One region of the Paraburkholderia caledonica genome, then DNA from elsewhere that is predicted to be linked to it. Evidence: riboswitches for the same ligand, from Rfam matches in the RefSeq annotation. Region 1 holds a riboswitch; the other holds the start of a gene.
What was found. Region 1 has a riboswitch for glycine ahead of gcvT (glycine cleavage system aminomethyltransferase GcvT). Riboswitches for the same ligand answer to the same signal wherever they lie in the genome.
Positions count from the first base shown of each region.

Region 2: another riboswitch for glycine. It lies ahead of H281_RS0114410 (D-amino acid dehydrogenase); the one in region 1 lies ahead of gcvT (glycine cleavage system aminomethyltransferase GcvT).

Region 1 is NZ_KB911036.1:580,891-590,308, reverse strand. Features, by position in the region: gene H281_RS0112505 (hypothetical protein) at 1-120, opposite strand, end outside; gene H281_RS0112500 (UvrD-helicase domain-containing protein) at 282-2,390, opposite strand; gene H281_RS0112490 (oxidoreductase) at 2,797-3,846, shown strand; gene H281_RS0112485 (hypothetical protein) at 4,029-4,379, shown strand; glycine riboswitch at 4,461-4,560, shown strand; glycine riboswitch at 4,603-4,755, shown strand; gene gcvT (glycine cleavage system aminomethyltransferase GcvT) at 4,836-5,954, shown strand; gene gcvH (glycine cleavage system protein GcvH) at 6,033-6,413, shown strand; gene gcvP (aminomethyl-transferring glycine dehydrogenase) at 6,574-9,418, shown strand, end outside.
Region 2 is NZ_KB911037.1:374,994-384,411, reverse strand. Features, by position in the region: gene H281_RS0114425 (phosphoketolase family protein) at 1-344, shown strand, start outside; gene H281_RS0114420 (acetate/propionate family kinase) at 357-1,514, shown strand; gene H281_RS0114415 (BON domain-containing protein) at 1,536-1,814, opposite strand; gene H281_RS0114410 (D-amino acid dehydrogenase) at 1,879-3,090, opposite strand; glycine riboswitch at 3,259-3,351, opposite strand; gene H281_RS0114405 (lipocalin family protein) at 3,408-3,980, opposite strand; gene H281_RS0114400 (YceH family protein) at 4,185-4,886, shown strand; gene H281_RS0114395 (SLATT domain-containing protein) at 4,897-5,415, opposite strand; gene H281_RS0114390 (acyl-CoA dehydrogenase family protein) at 5,506-6,771, opposite strand; gene H281_RS0114385 (GNAT family N-acetyltransferase) at 7,142-8,296, shown strand; gene H281_RS36835 (hypothetical protein) at 8,256-8,426, opposite strand; gene H281_RS0114375 (UdgX family uracil-DNA binding protein) at 8,689-9,351, shown strand; gene H281_RS0114370 (DUF72 domain-containing protein) at 9,404-9,418, opposite strand, start outside.

The sequences.
Region 1 (9,418 bases):
AATGGTGAGCTCGGCGTCGGAAGCGAAAGCATCCGGCATGCGTTGCGCGCGCGTGTTGTCTTTCGCGTCGATGTAGGCTTCGAGGGCGCGGATGTATGGCGCGAGCGTCGGCGAGGTCATGCGGCGGTCTCCAGTTGGCAGGCTCGAAGGTGCGCAAAGGTACGCGAAGGTACATGACCATGCGACCGAGCAGCCGCGCCACTGTAGCGCGCCTTTCCACAAAAACCGGTGAAGCACCTGAGGTTAGCGGGGTCTTGCCACGCACGCGCTAACCACGGCATTCAAGGCTTCTGCAGCAGCGCCTTGAGACTCGCGAGCCGGTCTTTCGGCGACATCGGCGCCTCTTCGGGCGTCGGCGGCGGCGCGTCGTCGAGCAGCATTTCGGGAATGAATCGCGACGGCTCGCAAACCACCGTCTCCCGTGCGCGCTTGCGCTTTTTGCACCAGTTCAGATGCAGACTGCGTTGCGCGCGCGTGATCGCGACATACATCAGACGGCGCTCTTCCTCGATGCGCGCGTCGTCGATCGGCTCGTCGTCCGCGCCGCCTCTATGCGGCATGATTCCTTCTTCGACGCCTACCAGAAACACGTGCGGATATTCGAGCCCTTTCGACGCGTGCACGGTTGAGAGCCGCACCGCGTCCGGGTCTTCCTCGCGGCCTTCGAGCATCGACATCAACGCGACCGTCTGGATGAGGCCGAGCAGGTTCTTGCCGGTGTCGCCAAAGCCGTCCGCCGTGTCGTAGCCGGTTGCCTCCTGGTTGCCCGAGCCAGCGGATTCATCCGAGCCTTGGGGCTCCGCCTTCGTGCCCTTGCGCTTCAACCATTCGATGAACTCCAGGACGTTTTGCCACTTGGATTGCGCCTGACGTTCGTCGAATGCGTCGTATAGATACGCTTCGTAGTGGATCGCGTCCATCAACTCGTCGAGCAGCGTGCCGGCCGCGTCCTTTTCGGCGCGGTCGGTGAGGCGCTGCATGAAGTCGCAGAACACGCGCATCGGTTCGATCTGACGCGGCGACAGTCGCGCTTCAATGCCGCCCATGTACACCGCCTCGAACAGCGACACCTTCGCTTGACCCGCGAACGAGCCGAGCGCTTCGAGCGTCGTGTTACCGACACCGCGACGCGGCGTGGTGATCGCGCGGATGAACGCGGGGTCGTCGTTAGCGTTCGCAATCAGCCGCAGATACGCGCAAATGTCCTTGATTTCGGCTTTATCGAAGAATGACTGGCCGCCGGACAGCACATACGGAATCCGCTCGCGGCGCAGCACCTGTTCGAAAATGCGCGCCTGGAAGTTGCCGCGATAGAGAATTGCGTAGTCGCGAAAATTCGCACGGCGCTCGAACTTGTGCGCGGACAGACGAAACACTACGGACTCGGCTTCGTGCTCTTCGTCGTTGCACGGCGTGACGGTGATCGAATCCCCCATGCCGTGCTCGGACCACAGCTTCTTTTCGAAGAGCTTCGGGTTGTTCGCGATCACGTTGTTGGCCGCCGTGAGAATGCGCACGGTCGAACGATAGTTCTGCTCGAGCTTGATCACATGCAGCTTCGGGAAATCCTTGCCGAGCTGTGCAAGGTTCTCGAGCGTCGCGCCGCGCCAGCCGTAAATGGCCTGGTCGTCGTCGCCCACCGCCGTGAATGCCGCGCGCGGGCCAGCCAGTTGCTTGAGCAATTCATACTGGCAGGCGTTGGTGTCCTGATACTCGTCGATCAGCAGATAACGCAGCTTGTTTTGCCAGCGGTCGCGCACCTGCTCGTTGCTCGCGAAGAGTTCGGCCGGCAGGCGGATCAGATCGTCGAAATCGACCGCCTGGTACGCGTGCAGCGTCGCTACATAGTTGCGATAGACGATCGCCGCCTGGTGCTCGTCTTCATTCGCGGCGATCGCGATCGCCTGTTCGGGCATGATGAGCCCGTTCTTCCACAGCGAAATGATCGACTGGATCTTGCGGATAAAGCCCTTGTCCGTCGAGCCAACCTGCTCCTGGATCATGCCGAAGCAGTCGTCGGAATCCATGATCGAGAATTGCGGCTTGAGGCCGACGTGTTCCGCTTCCTGCCGCAGAATCTGCACGCCGAGCGAGTGAAACGTGCACACCGTCAACTGATTGACGGGCACTTTGCGGCCTTCCTTGCCGGGCGTGGTCAGCGTCTTGCCTTCGAGCAGTTTTCCCACGCGCTCGCGCATTTCCGCCGCGGCTTTATTCGTGAACGTGACCGCTGCGATGTGGCGCGGCTCGAAGCCCTTTGCCTCGATCAGGTGCGCGATTTTCTGCGTGATCACGCGCGTCTTGCCGCTCCCTGCACCGGCGAGTACGAGACACGGCCCGTCAAGGTAACGGACCGCTTCATTTTGAGCGGGATTCAGGCCTGCGGACATCGTCTGTGGATGGGGTAGTGCGGGTTGAAAAGCGGCTGTTCAGACGGAGCACTCGAACACGCCGTTTGATAGCGGCGCTTGAGGCGCCGCAGCGCAGTATTGCCGGTCGCGAAGCCGGCGCATGCCGCGCGGCGCGCGCTCAGGGAATGCATGCCACGCGTTGCGAGGCTCGCCCGGCGCGCCTCGGTTGGCGCGAGAGGAGCGATGTTAACACGGATGAAATCGGCGGATAGATTCGCTCGACGAATCCCGCGGATCAACCGGCGGCCACCGCTTTGGGGAAAATGGCAGAGCTTCGGCACCTGGCCTGCCGGCGCAATCCCGGTCCCGGCCATGCCACAATGACGGCGTTGCGCGCCGCCGCCGCGGTGGCAAAGCGGCGCGCCGTTTTTGCAGGAAGACACGCATGTCCGCATCGCTGAAAATTGGATTGATGGGTTACGGATTCGCAGGCGCGACGTTTCATGCGCCGGTGATCGAGCACTGCGGCCGCGCCAGCGTCGCCGCCATCGCGACCGGCAGACCCGAGACCGCGCTCGCCGACTATCCGCACGCGAAAGTGGTGGCCGATCTCGACGCGTTGCTCGCGCTCCCGGAGATCGACTGCGTGGTTATCGCCACGCCGAACGACACGCACTTCGATCTCGCGCGCCGTACGCTCGAAGCAGGCAAGCATGTGGTAGTCGACAAGCCGGTTACGCTGAGCGCCGCCGACGCTCGCACGCTCGCCAACATTGCACTCGCGCGGGGCAAGCTGTTCGTGCCGTTCCACAACCGTCGCTGGGACGGCGATTTCATGACCGTTCGCGATCTGCTCGCAAGCGGCGAGTTGGGACGCCTCACGCACTATGAATCGCATTTCGACCGGTTCCGGCCCGAAGTGCGTCAGCGTTGGCGCGAGGAAGCGTCGCGCGGCGGCGGGCTGCTGTTCGATCTCGGACCGCACCTGATCGACCAGGCTCTGGCGTTGTTCGGCGCGCCGCAGACCGTGTCCGCGACCGTTCGCACACATCGCGATGACGCGAGCGCGCCTGACTACGTGCATATCCAGTTGGGCTACGGCGGGTTCGAAGTCGTGTTGCACGCCAGCGCGCTGACGGCGATCGTCGCGCCGAGGTTCGCCATTCACGGCACGCGCGGCAGTTACGTGAAGTACGGTCTCGACACGCAGGAAGACCAGTTGAAAGCCGGCTTGCGTCCGGGCGACGAGGGCTTCGCGGCGGGCAATGCCGCCGGCACGTTGCGCGTGCTGGAGGGGGACCGCGAAGTGGAGCGCGAATTGCCGACGCGCAATGGCGACTATGCGGGCTTCTACATCGCGCTCGCCGAGGCGATCCAGCACGGCGTGAAATTTCCGGTGAGCCCGCAAGATGCCGTCGACGTGATGACCATCATCGAACTGGCGGCGCGCAGTTCCGACGAAGGCGTCCGCCTGCCGTTCCAGCGGGTTCGTTGAACGGCGGTACAGGCTATTCAGGTGTTGCCGGCGCGGCGCAAAGTGCCGCGCCGGCAATGCTGACAAAGCGGAAAGCAATATAACGTTACAAAAGAGCGGGCCGTCCGGGTCAGCGCTCGTCTGCCGTGATCCGTTGCTACGCCTGTAGCACCGCAAAACCACAACGACTTCACGGAGAGTTCATGTCACGTCCCATCCGCGCCCTCGCCGCATGCGCATTACTGAGTTCGCTCGCCGCCTGTGTGGTAGCACCGCAGACCGAGCCGGCGCCGCGCCCAAGCCCGCAACAGATCGCCGATAAACGCCTGCATCAGGTCGACGGCCGCATCGACAATCTGAGCCGCCGTATCGACAATCGCGTCAATCAAGGCTATTACCCGCCGCCGCAAGGCGATGCGTTGCATCATCGGCTGGATGTGATCCGGCGCGAGGCGCACGAAATGGCCGGGCAACATGGCGGCGGCTTATCCCCCGACGAACAGCGCGTGCTGAACCAGGAACTGGACGGCGCGGCGCATGCGATCGGAGAGTAAGGACGAATCAGGGCGAACGAGGACGAATGACGGCGAATAAACCGTTCATTTGACAAGCCTCCGGCCCTCGCGTACATTCGCCGCACGCGTCGGGAGAGCGCGCGGGCCGCTGATTTTCGCAGGCCGCGCCGCCGAAGGGGCACACCCGCAAACTCTCAGGCAAAAGGACCGAACGCGTCGAAAGACCGGCCGCCACGTAACACACGCAACATCAAGGCGCCGTTTTTCGCACTCTGGAGAGCGGCAGTAGCCGTCTGCATCGCAATGTCGTGCAGATCCGGCAAGCTGCCCACCGAAGGGGCGCGCGTTCCGCCGTGACGAATCAACGTCGCCGCGGCAGCGCAATCTCTCAGGTATCGAGGACAGAGGGGCCATGCAGAACCACGCTCGCAGCCAGCAGGCCGCGAGGCGCGGCTCTGCATGGCCTTTTTTGTTTCGCGAGACGCCCGAGGCCCCATGACCGAACTCAAACACACTCCGCTCAACGCCACCCATCGCGCGCTCAACGCTCGCATGGTCGATTTCGGCGGCTGGGACATGCCCGTCAACTACGGCTCGCAGATCGACGAACACCGCGCGGTGCGTACCGACGCCGGCATGTTCGACGTCTCGCACATGTGCGTCATCGACTTCACCGGGGAACGCGTGCGCGGGTTCTTCGAGCATGCGCTCGCCAACAACGTCGCGAAGCTGCAAACGCCTGGGCGCGCGCTGTACTCGTGCCTGCTGAACGCGGACGGCGGCGTCATCGACGACCTGATCGTCTATTACTTCGGCGAAGATCATTTCCGCGTGGTGGTCAACGCGGGCACCGCCGACAAAGACATCGCGTGGTTCAAGCAGCTCAACGAAGGCGGCTTCGGTCTGACCATCACGCCGCGCCGCGATCTCGCGATCGTCGCCGTGCAAGGTCCGAACGCGCGTGAGAAGGTTTGGCAAACCGTACCGGCCATCCGCTCTGCCACCGAAACACTCAAGCCCTTTAACGCCGCGCGCGTCGAATCGACACCGTTCGGCGAATTGACCGTTGCACGCACCGGGTACACCGGCGAAGACGGCTTCGAGATCATCGTCCCGGCCGATCACGTCGTCGCGTTGTGGAACGCGCTGCAAGCACAGGGCGTGCGCCCGGCGGGTCTCGGCGCGCGCGACACGCTGCGTCTCGAAGCCGGCATGAACCTGTATGGCCAGGATATGGACGACAACATCTCGCCGCTCGACGCCGGCCTCGCGTGGACCGTCGACCTGACTTCCGCGCGCGACTTCGTCGGCAGGAGTCGGCTGGAATCGGACGGCTCGCGCGCAGCGTTCGTCGGTCTGATCCTGCTGAAGGAGAACGGCAAGGCCGCAGGCGTGCTGCGCGCGCATCAGAAGGTCGTCACGCCGCACGGCGAAGGCGAAATCACCAGCGGCACCTTCTCCCCGACCATGCAGGAATCCATCGCCTTCGCGCGGGTGCCGAAAGGCGTGCAACCGGGCGACACGGTTCATGTTCAGATTCGTGACAAATCCGTGCCCGCAAGCGTGGTAAAACTGCCGTTCGTGCGCAATGGCAAAGTACTCGCAGTGAGTTGAACCATTGTTAGCAGCCGGCGCGTGCGTCCTTTTCCCAGTTTTTAGTCCATATCGAATCACACCGCATAGGAGCATCCGATGAGCATCCCGGCCGATCTGAAATACACCGAATCGCACGAGTGGGTCCGCACCGAGGCGGACGGCACGCTGACGGTCGGCATCACCGACCACGCGCAGGAAGCGCTCGGCGACATCGTCTTCTTCGAAGTACAGGAACTGGGCAAGACCGTCACGGCCGGCGATACCGTCGCCGTGATCGAATCGGTCAAAGCCGCTTCGGACATTTACGCGCCAGTTTCCGGCGAAATCATTGAAGCGAACACCGCCGTTGCCGACACGCCCGATTCGGTCAACAGCGCCCCGTATGAAAGCTGGCTCTTCAAGATCAAGCCGGCCTCGGACGCAGCGCAGGATCGTTTGATCGACGCCGACGCGTACTCGAAGTCGATCGGCGCCTGATTCACTTTTATATAACCCGACAGGTGCGGCGCGTCCCTCGTGAAACACACGGGACCGCGCCCTGAAGAAAATCCCTTTGGGGATGCTCCTCCAAGAGACCTTGCGCACAGCGCCAGGTTTCGAACGGTCCAGCACGGACAGCCGCACCGCCAGGAACACCATGAAGCTCGAACACCCGGATCGTCTGATGAACCGCACTCCTCTCTCGCTCGCCGCGCTCGAAGTGCATGACGCCTTCGCTGAACGGCATATCGGCCCGGATGCGGCCGACCAGGAAGCGATGCTCGAAGCCTTGGGCTTCACGTCGCGCGCCGCGCTGATCGACGCCGTCATTCCAAAGACGATCCGCCGCACCGAACCGCTGCCGCTCGGCCCCTTCGCACAGCCTAAGAGCGAAGCAGAAGCGCTCGCCGCGCTGCGCGAACTCGCGGACAAGAACCAGGTGTTCCGCTCGTACATCGGGCAGGGTTACTACAACGCCCACACGCCGACGGTGATCCTGCGTAACGTGCTCGAGAATCCCGCGTGGTACACGGCGTACACGCCTTATCAGCCGGAAATCTCGCAGGGCCGCCTCGAAGCGCTGCTGAACTTCCAGCAAATGATCGTCGATCTGACAGGTCTCGCGATCTCGAACGCGTCGCTGCTCGACGAAGCCACCGCCGCAGCCGAAGCAATGACGCTGCTGCAACGCGTGGGCAAGCCGAAGTCGAATGTATTCTTCGTCGCCGACGACGTTCTGCCGCAAACCATTGAAGTGGTGAAAACGCGCGCCACGCCGGTCGGCATCGAAGTGAAAGTGGGCCCCGCAGCGGAAGCCGCGAACGCAAATGCATTCGGCGTGCTGCTGCAATATCCGGGCGTGAACGGCGACGTGCGGGACTATCGCGCGCTGACCGAGGCGATCCACGCAGCGGGCGGCCACGTGGTGGTCGCCGCCGACCTGCTCGCGCTGACCGTCCTTACGCCGCCGGGCGAGTGGGGCGCGGACGTGGCCGTCGGCAACACGCAGCGCTTTGGTGTGCCGGTCGGCTTCGGCGGCCCGCATGCGGCCTACCTCGCCGTGCGCGACGAATTCAAGCGCCAGATGCCGGGCCGTCTCGTCGGTGTGACCGTCGACGCGCAAGGCAATCCCGCGCTGCGTCTCGCGCTGCAAACGCGCGAACAGCACATTCGTCGCGAGAAAGCGACGTCGAACGTATGTACGGCGCAAGCGCTGCTCGCGATCATGGCCAGCATGTATGCGGTGTACCACGGCCCGCGCGGTCTCAAGACGATCGCGTTGCGCGTGAACCGCATCGCCGCGTTGCTCGCGGAAGGCGCGAAGCAGCTTGGCTACACGCTCGTCAACGAAACGTTCTTCGATACGCTCACTTTCGACACCGGCGCACGCACGCAAGCGTTGCACGACGCGGCCAAAGCGAAGCGCATCAATCTGCGCCGCGTGAGCGACACGCAAGTCGGTGTGTCGATCGACGAAACGACATCGCGCCGCGATCTCGGCGATCTGCTGGCTGTGTTCGCTCAAGCCGCGGGTGCGAAAGACGCGCCGCAAGTCGACACGCTCGACGCCGCGATCACGGCATCCAGCACGGCCTCGGTGCCGGCTGCGCTCGAACGCACGAGCGCGTATCTCACGCATCACGTATTTAACCGTCATCATTCGGAAACGGAAATGCTGCGCTATCTGCGCAGCTTGTCGGATAAGGATCTCGCGCTCGACCGGTCGATGATCCCGCTCGGTTCGTGCACGATGAAGCTGAACGCGACGTCGGAAATGCTGCCGGTCACGTGGCCCGAGTTCGGCCAGATTCATCCGTTCGCACCGGCTGAGCAAACTGTCGGCTATCGCGAAATGATCGATCAGCTCGAAGAAATGCTGGTCGCCGCAACCGGCTACGCAGCGGTTTCACTGCAACCGAATGCGGGCTCGCAGGGCGAATATGCCGGCCTGTTGATCATCCACGCATATCACGCGTCGCGCGGCGAAGCGCATCGCAACGTCTGCCTGATTCCCGCTTCGGCGCACGGCACGAACCCGGCGTCGGCGCAAATGGCCGGCATGCAGGTCGTGGTCGTCGCGTGCGACGCGCAAGGCAACGTCGATGTCGAAGATCTGAAGAAGAAGGCCGACCAGCACGCCGACAAGCTCGCGGCGATCATGATCACGTATCCGTCCACGCATGGCGTGTTCGAACAGAACGTCCGCGAAATTTGCGAGATCGTGCATGCGCGCGGCGGCCAGGTCTATGTGGACGGCGCGAACATGAACGCGATGGTCGGCTTGACCGCGCCGGGCCAGTTCGGCGGCGACGTCTCGCACCTGAATCTGCACAAGACGTTCTGCATTCCGCACGGCGGCGGCGGACCGGGCGTCGGTCCGGTTGCGGTCGGCGCGCATCTCGCGCCGTTCCTGCCGAACCAGATTTCGTCGGGCTACGAACGCGCGCCCAACGGTATTGGCGCAGTGTCGGGCGCACCTTACGGCTCGGCGTCGATCCTGCCGATCTCGTGGATGTACATCGCGATGATGGGCGCGAAAAACCTCACCGCCGCGACCGAGACCGCGATCCTCAATGCGAACTACGTCGCGAAGAAACTCGCGCCGCACTATCCGGTGCTGTATTCGGGCCCGGGCGGACTCGTCGCGCATGAGTGCATTCTCGATCTGCGTCCGATCAAGGAAACCAGCGGCATCACTGTGGACGACGTCGCGAAGCGCCTCGCCGACTACGGCTTCCATGCGCCCACCATGAGCTTTCCGGTGCCGGGCACGCTGATGGTCGAGCCGACCGAATCGGAATCGAAGGAAGAACTCGACCGGTTCATCGAAGCGATGATCGCGATCCGTAACGAAATTCGCGCTGTGGAAGAAGGCCGCTCGGACCGGGAAGACAATCCGCTGAAGCACGCCCCGCACACGGCTGCAGTCGTCATCGCGGACGAGTGGAAGCATGCGTACGCGCGCGAAACCGCCGCCTATCCGCTGCCCACGCTGATCGCGA
Region 2 (9,418 bases), on a different contig from region 1:
ACTTCGATTCGCTGTTCACGACGAGCAAGCCGGTGATCTTCAATTTCCATTCGTACGCGTCGCTGGTTCACAAGCTGACCTACAACCGGACGAACCACGAGAACCTGCATGTGCACGGTTATCACGAGAAGGGCAACATCAACACGCCACTCGAACTCGCGATCATCAATCAGGTGGACCGTTTTTCGCTGGCTATCGACGTGATCGACCGCGTGCCGAAGCTGCGCGGTGTCGGCGACCATGCGAAGGAATGGTTGCGCGGCCAGATTATCGAGCATCTGAATTACGCGCATGCCGAGGGCATCGACAAGGAAGAAATCCGCAACTGGACGTGGAAAAGCTGAGCGAGGCCCGTTATGACCACTCAGGACGGCGCTTCGCCGCATACCATTCTCGTGCTGAACAGCGGATCGTCGTCGCTGAAGTTCGGGTTGTTCGAACATTCCGGCGACGACGAATCGCTGCTGCTCGAAGGCAGCGCACAAGGCATCGGCCGCCGCGACGGCCGCTTGCGGATCGCGGCTCCCGACGGGCGCGTGCTCGTCCAGGAGGAGCATGTGCTGGAGTCGCAAACCGACGCATTGCAAAAGCTTTCCACCGTGCTCGCCCAGCAACATCATGAGCAACCGACGGCGGTGGGCCACCGTGTGGTGCACGGCGGCCCGCACTTACGCTCGCATCAGCGGCTGACGCCGGAGGTCCGCCGCCGCTTGCAGGATGCAGTGCATTTCGCGCCGCTGCATATTCCGCCCGCGCTCGATCTGATCGATGAAGCGCAGAAGATTTTCGGCGGCGCGCAGCACTTCGCCTGCTTCGACACCGCTTTTCATGCGACGCTGCCTCCGCGTGCCGCGCAACTCGCGTTACCGCGGCGCTATTCGGAAGCCGGCGTGATTCGCTACGGATTTCACGGGCTGTCGTATGAATCGCTCGTCGCCCAGCTTGGCGCCACGTTGCCCGCGCGGGTGGTGTGCGCGCATCTCGGGAACGGTTCGAGCGTGTGCGCATTGCGCGACGGCCGCTCGGTCGATACGTCGATGGGCATGACGCCGACCGGCGGCGTGCCAATGGGAACGCGTTGCGGCGACCTCGACCCGGGCGTGCTGTTATATCTGATGCGGGTGGAGAAGCTAGACGCAAACGGGCTGGAAACGCTGCTGAACCGGCACAGCGGCCTGGCCGGTTACGCCGATGGCGAGAGCGACATGCAGGCGCTCGAACAACGCGCGGCGGCGGGCGACCCGCATGCGTCACTGGCGCTCGACGCGTTCGCGACCGCGGTGCGCAAAACCATTGGCGGATATGCGGCTTTGCTGGGCGGCATCGATCTGCTGGTGTTCACCGGCGGCATCGGCGAACACAGCGTGCAGATGCGCAAACGGATCTGCGAAGGGCTGTCGTTTCTCGGCCTTCATGAAGGCGACGCCTCGGGCAAGGTGAGGGTGCTTCATACCGAAGAAGAGAAGCAGATCGCGAGGCATTGCCGCGCGTTGCTGCGTGCCGATCGAGGTTGAGCCGGTTGGATCTTGGTCTGCTCACGGGTGCTTCACGACCAGTCGATCGCATACACCCGCGACGCCGAACAGGCGCGTCACGTCTTCGAGCGCCGCGATTCGCTGGGCGTTGTGTTCGAGTTCGCCGTTGAGCACGATGCGCCCGTTGCTGACTTCCACCGTGATCGTACGTTCAGGAACCGCGGCGTCCCATGCGAGCCGCCGCGTCGCCTCTTCGCCAATCTGCTCGTCGCTCAGACGCGCGCCGTCCGCGCCGTCGGGGACGGCGCTGTCCGGATTGGGAAAGCCCGAATGAGCCATGGTTTTCAAGGTCAAGACTCGGATTGCACAACACTAGCAGATGCCGCGTCTTCGTGGCGGCACGCTACTCAATCGCGCGCGCCACCGCCTGTGCCGTTGCGGCCGACAGCGTCCAGCCCAGATGGCCGTGCCCCGTGTTGTAGAACACGCCGCGCCGTTTTCCGCGCCCGACCTTGGGCAGCATGCTCGGCAGCATCGGCCGCAAGCCAGCCCACGGAATGACGCGCGCGGTCGATACCTCGGGGAAATGCCGCCGCGTCCAGTCTACTAGCGGAGCAATCCGGGCGGAGCGGATATCGCGATTGAAGCCGTTGATCTCCGCCGTGCCCGCGACGCGAAAACGGTCGGCGCCGAGCCGGCTTGTCACGATCTTCGCGCTGTCGTCGAGCAGGCTGACCCACGGTGCACGCTGCCTGCTCGTTGCATCGTCGAGACAAACGGTGATCGAATAGCCTTTGACCGGATACACGTTCACGTGATCGCCGAGCATCGCCGCAAAATCACGGCTTTTTACGCCGGCGCACACGACGATCCGCTCGAACCCGAAGCGCTGCGTCTCGCCTTCGAGGTGGGCAGTGAGCGAGAAGCGACCTTCGGCGGGTTGCTCGATCGACATGATTTCCGCATCGTAATGAAACTGCACGCCGTGGCGAACGCATGCATCGGCGAGACCGCGCGTGAACTTGTGGATGTCGCCTGTCGAATCGGACGGCGTGAAAAAGCCGCCGTAAAAATCGCCGTGCAGCGTGGGCTCGATGCGCTGCACTTCGCTCGCCGTCACCGCGCTGCGCTCGAGTCCGCCTTCGCGCAGCAGGTCATTCACCTTGGCCGCCGCGTCGAACTCCTTGCGCGTCTTGTAGACGTGCAGAATGCCGCGCCGTTCAAGATCGAAGTCGATACCCTCCTGTTCGGCGATCGAAAACAGATGCTCGCGCGCGGCGATGGCAAGCCGCACCGTTTCGACGGTGTTAGCGCGGTAGTGGGGAATCTGCCGCAGGAATTCGCCCATCCACGAATACTTGTGCCACGTGGGCACGGGATTGAGCAGCAGCGGGGCGTCGCGCATGAACATCCAGCGCAGGCCTTTCAGAACAGTGGCCATGCTATTCCACACTTCTGCATTGCTGGCGGACAGCTGGCCTCCGTTGGCGAACGAGGTTTCCATCGCTGCATAGCGGTGACGTTCGAACACGGTGACGTGGTGGCCGCATTGGGCGAGGGCGTGCGCGGTCGTGACGCCGGTAATGCCGGCGCCGATAATGGCGATTCGTGACATGACATGGTCCAGAGTAGTTGAGCATCACCGGGTTCGATTTCGTACGAAACCGGTGCCGATGCCCCATCTGTCCATGTACCTGAGAGTTTCTTCCCGCGCTGCGCGAAAGCGCTGTATGTGCGCGGGAATCCCCTTCGGTGGGCGCGCGCGGCGCCGCTCTCCAGATGTTCCTGCTGCGCGGTCCTTTTGCCTGAGAGTTTCCGGGGCGGTTGCTCCGTCGGCGTCGCCCTGGCTTCAGACGATCTCTCCCGCGCTGCTTTGCAGAACGCCACGACGATACCGGGCAAAATTTCTTCCGGCAAGTGTTTTCTGGCGCGTTACGTATGCTGCGTGATGCGCAACATCGACGTGTCGTAGCCAAGCGCACGCACTCGCTCGATCAACATGTCTTTCACACTGGCGACCGGTTTCGCTTCACGCGTCAGAATCCACAGGTAGCGTCCGCTCGGTTCGCCGACGATCGACCAGCTGTAGTCGTCGGCGTGATCCAGCACCCAGTAATTGCCGACGAAGAATGGGCCGAAGAACGACACCTTCAGCTTCGCGTTGTTCGATCCGGCTACCACCTTGGCGCGCCCCTTCGAGGCGTCGAGCGGGCCTTCAACGCCACCCTTGCGGCAACTGTTGGTCACGTCGATCAGGCCGTCTTCACGCGCGGCGTAGTCGGCGGTCACCGCCTCGCAGCCTTTTTCGAAGCGGTTTTCGTAGCGTGCCAGTTCGTACCAGCGGCCCAGATAGCGCCCGAGGTCGACCGGCTTGGCGGGCTCGGGCACGCTCGCATTGCCGCTCTTGCCGCCTGGGTTTAGCGCACAGGCGCCGAGCAGGCAAACGGCACCCACCGCGAGCGAGATAGCGCTCACGCGCAGGACCGACTGTGAACGCATTGGCATTAAACACTCCGTGTCGAGAAAGACGATGAGAAAGCAGGCCTCGTGCCCAGCGCCCGCTTACGCGCCGCAGTCCGTCGCGGCGATTCATACGTCGTCAAGGCGCGGGCCGTTTATCATAGTGCCCACCAGGAGAAAAGTGCCGCCTCGCAGAGCGATGGTAAGGCGTGTTATCCACGACCACACCGGCACATGCCGCTACATCAAATGAACTCGACTCCCGACGCTCCGTCCCGTCCTGCCATCCGCGCATTGACCCTGCTCGAGGGGCGCGTGCTTGGCGTGCTCGTCGAAAAACAGCACACGGTGCCCGACAGTTATCCGCTCTCGCTCAATGCGCTGACATTGGGCTGCAATCAGAAGACCGGCCGCTCGCCTGTCATGAACGCGACCGAGGCAGAAGTACTAACGGCGCTCGACGGTCTGAAACGGCTAAGCCTCGTGATGGAAGGCAGTAGCAGCCGTGTGCCGCGCTTCGAGCACAACATGAATCGCGTGCTCGGTCTGCCGAGCCAGTCCGCCGCGTTGCTGACCACATTGTTGCTTCGCGGCCCGCAGACGGCGGCGGAGTTGCGCCTGAACAGCGCGCGCTTGCATGGCTTTGCCGATATCTCGTCGGTCGAGGCGTTTCTCGACGAACTCGCCGCGAACGATCCGCCGCGTGTTGTCAAACTGCCTCGCACGCCTGGCGAGCGCGAAAACAGATGGATGCATCTGCTATGCGGCGAAGTGAACCTGAGCGAGTTCGCGCAGTCGGGCGGCGGCGAGGACGAAACCGTGCCGCTGTCCACGTTCGAAGCGGTGAAGGCCGAGCAGAAACGGCTTGCCGATCAGGTCAACCGTCTTCAGGGAGTGGTACGGCGCATGGCAGCCGAGCTAGGCATCGACGCGAACGATCTCGACGCCTGACGCCGGCCGCTCAGGTTTCGGCGCCGCGCCGCGGATCTGCGGATAACGCTCGCTGAGTACGGTAGAAGTTGCGCGGCGGCACATTGGGCGAGTCTTGTGCAAGCCGGTCGAGTTCGTCGCGAATCGCGGTCAGATAGTGGCCGTCGCGCGCGTCGGCGTCGCCCGCAAAAACCGATTCGAGCCGCCGCCGCACCGCGCCATAACGCGCGCCTGCGGCGCGATGTTTTTCTGCGCGCTCCGCATAACGCATATACGTCTGCAACGCCGACGACACCGCGGCGATCACGCTCACGAGGCCGACCAGAATCCTGATCTCCAGTGAGACCGCGTTCGTGTTCAGCGATGCAAACACCGCCGTGCCCACGAACGCAGCCAGCACGGTAACGAGCCAGCCCAGCTTACGATCACGTGCGGACAACAGATCGGCCATGTCGTAGTGGCTCATTTGCGATTCGCGCGCTCGCCGGATCCATTTCAGCAACAGTTGCTGTTCATCGACTGGCGGCTCATAGGCTGGCAGATTCTTCATGGGGCTCGTCAGGGCAGTTGCGTGCCGCGCGCCGCGCGCATGCACTGACGCTACTGTGCCACATGAAAGCGCGGCCTGGCGCGCTGCCGGTCATGCGGCCACGGCTGTCGGCCGGGCAACGGCGAAGCGCTCGTTGTGCGCTTTGCCATTCAGGTAGAAGTCGCCGATGGCGGCCTCGCGAATGATCGCCGGGTTGTGCGACGCGAGCACTCGCGCATTGCGCCAGTAGCGGTCGAAGCGCCGCGTTTCACTGGTCGCGGATGCGCCGCCTACTTCGAACAGCAGCGTGGCGGCCTGCAAGGTTTGCTCGATCGCGATCTGCTGCGCCTGAAAGGTCTGAATGTCGAGGCGAATGTAGGTGTCTTCGGTGGTGCGTCCTTCCTGTCGCGCGACCAATACTTCGTCGATGGCCCGCGCGAGCGACGCACTAACGCTTTGCGTCGAATAGGCGAGGCTCGCAAGCCGGCCGACCACGCGATGCACGAGCGGATTGTCGCGTGGACTCGATTCACCTGGGATACCGAAGGTTCTCGTCTTAGCCTGCGTAAAGGCCACTGCATCGCGCAGCGCGGCCCGGCTGATGCCAGCCAGATTCGCGACGTGCAGGGCCTGGTAGTACGAGGTGAGCACACTGTTGCGCCGCGGCGCCGACGCGTCGTAACGCCGGTACACGTTTTCTCGCGTGACAGGTACATGATTGAAGCGTGCGGTGCCGCTGCCCGTCAGACGCTGGCCAAAACCGTCCCAGTCGTCGATACGCTCGAGGCCCGGCGTGTCGGCGGCGACCAGCACGCGCACGTCGCTTTGTCCGTCGTACGCGGTCACGTCCACCCAATCCGCGTATAGCGTGCCCGTGGTGTAGTACTTCTCTCCGTCCAGATGCCACGCGCCGGCGGATTGCGTCAACCGCACACTGTTGTTCGTGCCGGCCGTGCGCTCGGCCACTGCGCCGCCGATTATCTGCCCTTGCGCGACGCGGGTGAGCCAGCGGTCGCATAGCGCGTCGTCGCCATATTCCAGCAGCGATTCGATGAAGCCGCCGTGCACGCGCAAAATCTGCGGCAGGTTCGAGTCGGCTTCGCCAAGGCGTGTGACGAGCGCGAGAAATTCGCTCAACGACACGCCTTCGCCCCCATATTGTTTGGGCACGCGCAGCTTCGTATAGCCGGCTTCACGCAGCCATTGCACGGGTTCGTAGGCTAGCTCGCGATGGCGTTCGCGGTGCACCGCGCCTTGCGCGATGCGTGCGAAGACAGGCGCGAAACGGCGGGTCAGCGCGTTGTCGTCGAAAAGCTGGGCGGCGTCGGCAATGCCGGCCGCAGAGGCCGGGTCGGCATGCGATGTGGGCGCGGACATGGATTCTCCGTAGTGAGGCGCGCAATGCGCAATCCGTCAACGGTACGGCATGACACGCGCCGCGAGCAACGAAGCATTTGGCCGATTCTTAGCAGCGGGAGAGAAATGGCTCGGTCGCATTCCTGCTGCATGGCCCGTATGGTCCGTACTGGTCCTGATGGTCCGCGTAGTCCCATGCTCGCGGCGCACTCACGACCCACGCAGCGTGCGGCCCCGCACACACGCTGTGAGGCGTGCGGTGCATGCTCGCAATACCAGCGATACCCGCCATACCTGCTTGAACCCGGGCGGCCGCTTGCGCCCGGTCCGTACAGCGCTCAGCAACACGGGTGCAAAAGCGCCAACCGTATCCTGCACTCTGTGAGACCGCATGAACGAGACCACGCATCGTACTCGGCGCTACGACATCATCACCGACGAAGCGCAATTCCGCGCGCTGCAGCCAGAATGGGACGCGCTGTGGACGCGCGCGCAAGGCTACTACTATCAATCGTTCAGTTACTGCTGGCTCGCATGGCAGCATGTGTCGAAGCCGCACGGACGCATGCTCAAATGCATCGTCTGCCGCGAAGACGGGCAGCTTGTCATGATCTGGCCGCTCGAAACAGTCAAGCGTGCGTTATGGACGTACCTCGTGCCGCTCGGACCCGAAGGCGGCGACTACACGAGCGTGCTGGTTACGGATGACGCATCGGCCCCGGCGTTGATCGAAGGCGCATGGAACATGGCGCGCCGGTGCTGTGGCGCGGACTTCATTCACATGCCGTATGTTCGCGAGACGCTCGATCTTCACAAGCTCGTGTCGCGCGAACGCCGGGTGCTGTTCTGCGAGCCTCACCAGGCGTCGGCTGCGCGATTGCGCGGGCAGGGCACGTGGGACGAGTATTGCCGGTCGCTTGGCACGCTATTCGGAAAACGACCGGGCGGCTTCGTCAAGCGTCTGTCGAAAGAAGGCACCGTGGCCGTGCGCGTCGTCGATCCGGCCGACGAGGGCGAGACCGCGTCGATCATCGAATGGATGTTCAACTGCAAGCGTAGTTGGAGCGACCGCGTCGGCAAACGCAGTGTGTGGCTCGACTCGCCGGAGTTCGAGCGCTTTCTAGGCAAGCTGATTTATTCGCCCGACGTGCCTTCGATGGCGCGCCTGATCGTCGTCACGCTGAACGAGGCACCGGTGGCGGGCATTATCGTGAGTCTCGGCAATCCTTGGGCAAGCGCGATTTTTGCCGGCTACGATCCCTACTATGGCAAATGCTGTCCCGGTCTGATCGCGGTCGAAGAATGCGTGAAGTGGGCGTTCAACAACGGCTGCGATCTTGACTTCGGCGTCGGCGCGGAGCGCTTCAAGGCCTATTGGGCGCGCGGCGAAGCGTCGACGGCATGGACCACGCAGATCGTCAACTCGCAGTGGGGATGGCTGGCGATTCGAGCACGCCGGCTCGCCCGCGCACTCGCGGCCCGCGCGAGCGGGCCGGCTCAAACCGCTACGACCGATCCCGATTCCGCGCTCGCGTCGCGCCGGTGATCACGGCGATACCGAGAAGAATCACGGCCACGATCGCGATCACGTGCTGCGCGACATGCAGCGCCGTCAAGCCCCACGCGACGCCGCCAATAAAAATGATCCATCCGACGAGGTAGATAAGCAGAGTCATCATTTCTCCTTGTAATTTTCGGCCGATGGCGCCGGTCGTCTGCGTTGCAGAATTTACCGTGCGCGCCGATGAGCCGCTGGCATCGCCTGACACGGCGGGCGGGTGTGCAGAAACGCTACCGCCGCCATGCGATCAGCGGGACTAACTCCAAGCACATTGCGCGCCTGCCCTCGGCGCAGTGCTCCCGCAGTGCTCCACCACGACCGGAATGCGGTTTGCTTCGCCACCGTGTCAGCAGCATACAAGCGCGATGCATTGAACCATGGTCACGACCAATCGAACAACCCGACGCACGCCGGCAGCCGAGGACGAAACATCGGCGCAGCCCGAAGTCGATCCCGACCAGCAGCCGGCGACGCTCGACGATTGCCGCCGCTGTCCGCTTTGGGCCAACGCCACGCAAGGCGTGCCCGGCGCCGGCCCGCGCCGCGCGCCGATCATGATGGTCGGCGAACAGCCCGGCGATAAGGAAGATCTGCAAGGCTTGCCCTTCGTCGGACCCGCCGGCGCATTACTCGATGACGCGCTCGTTGAGGCCGGCGTCGGCAGGAAAGAAGTCTATGTCACCAATGCGGTCAAGCATTTCAAGTGGACGCCTCGCGGCAAGCGCCGCATGCACAAAACGCCGGCGCAACGCGAAGTGGACGCATGCCGTTACTGGCTCGATCGGGAACTGGAGAGCGTGGGCGCTCACGTGATTGTCGCGTTGGGCGCGACCGCGTTGAGGGCCGTGCTCGAAGATCCCAAATCGCGCTTGCAGGATGCGATCGGCAAAGTGATCGAACATGGCGGCCGTTTGGTGATCGCAACGTATCACCCGTCGTTTGCACTGCGTGCGCCCGATCCCGAGACGCGACACCGCGCCTATGCGGCGATTGTCGCCGCGCTACAGGACGCGAGGAAACTCTCGCAGCGGCACAGGTAGACGGGCGCCGGCAGGGTCTGGCCGCGCCATGTCGCCCTGACGACGCCGCCCGTCACGCGGCCTTCAT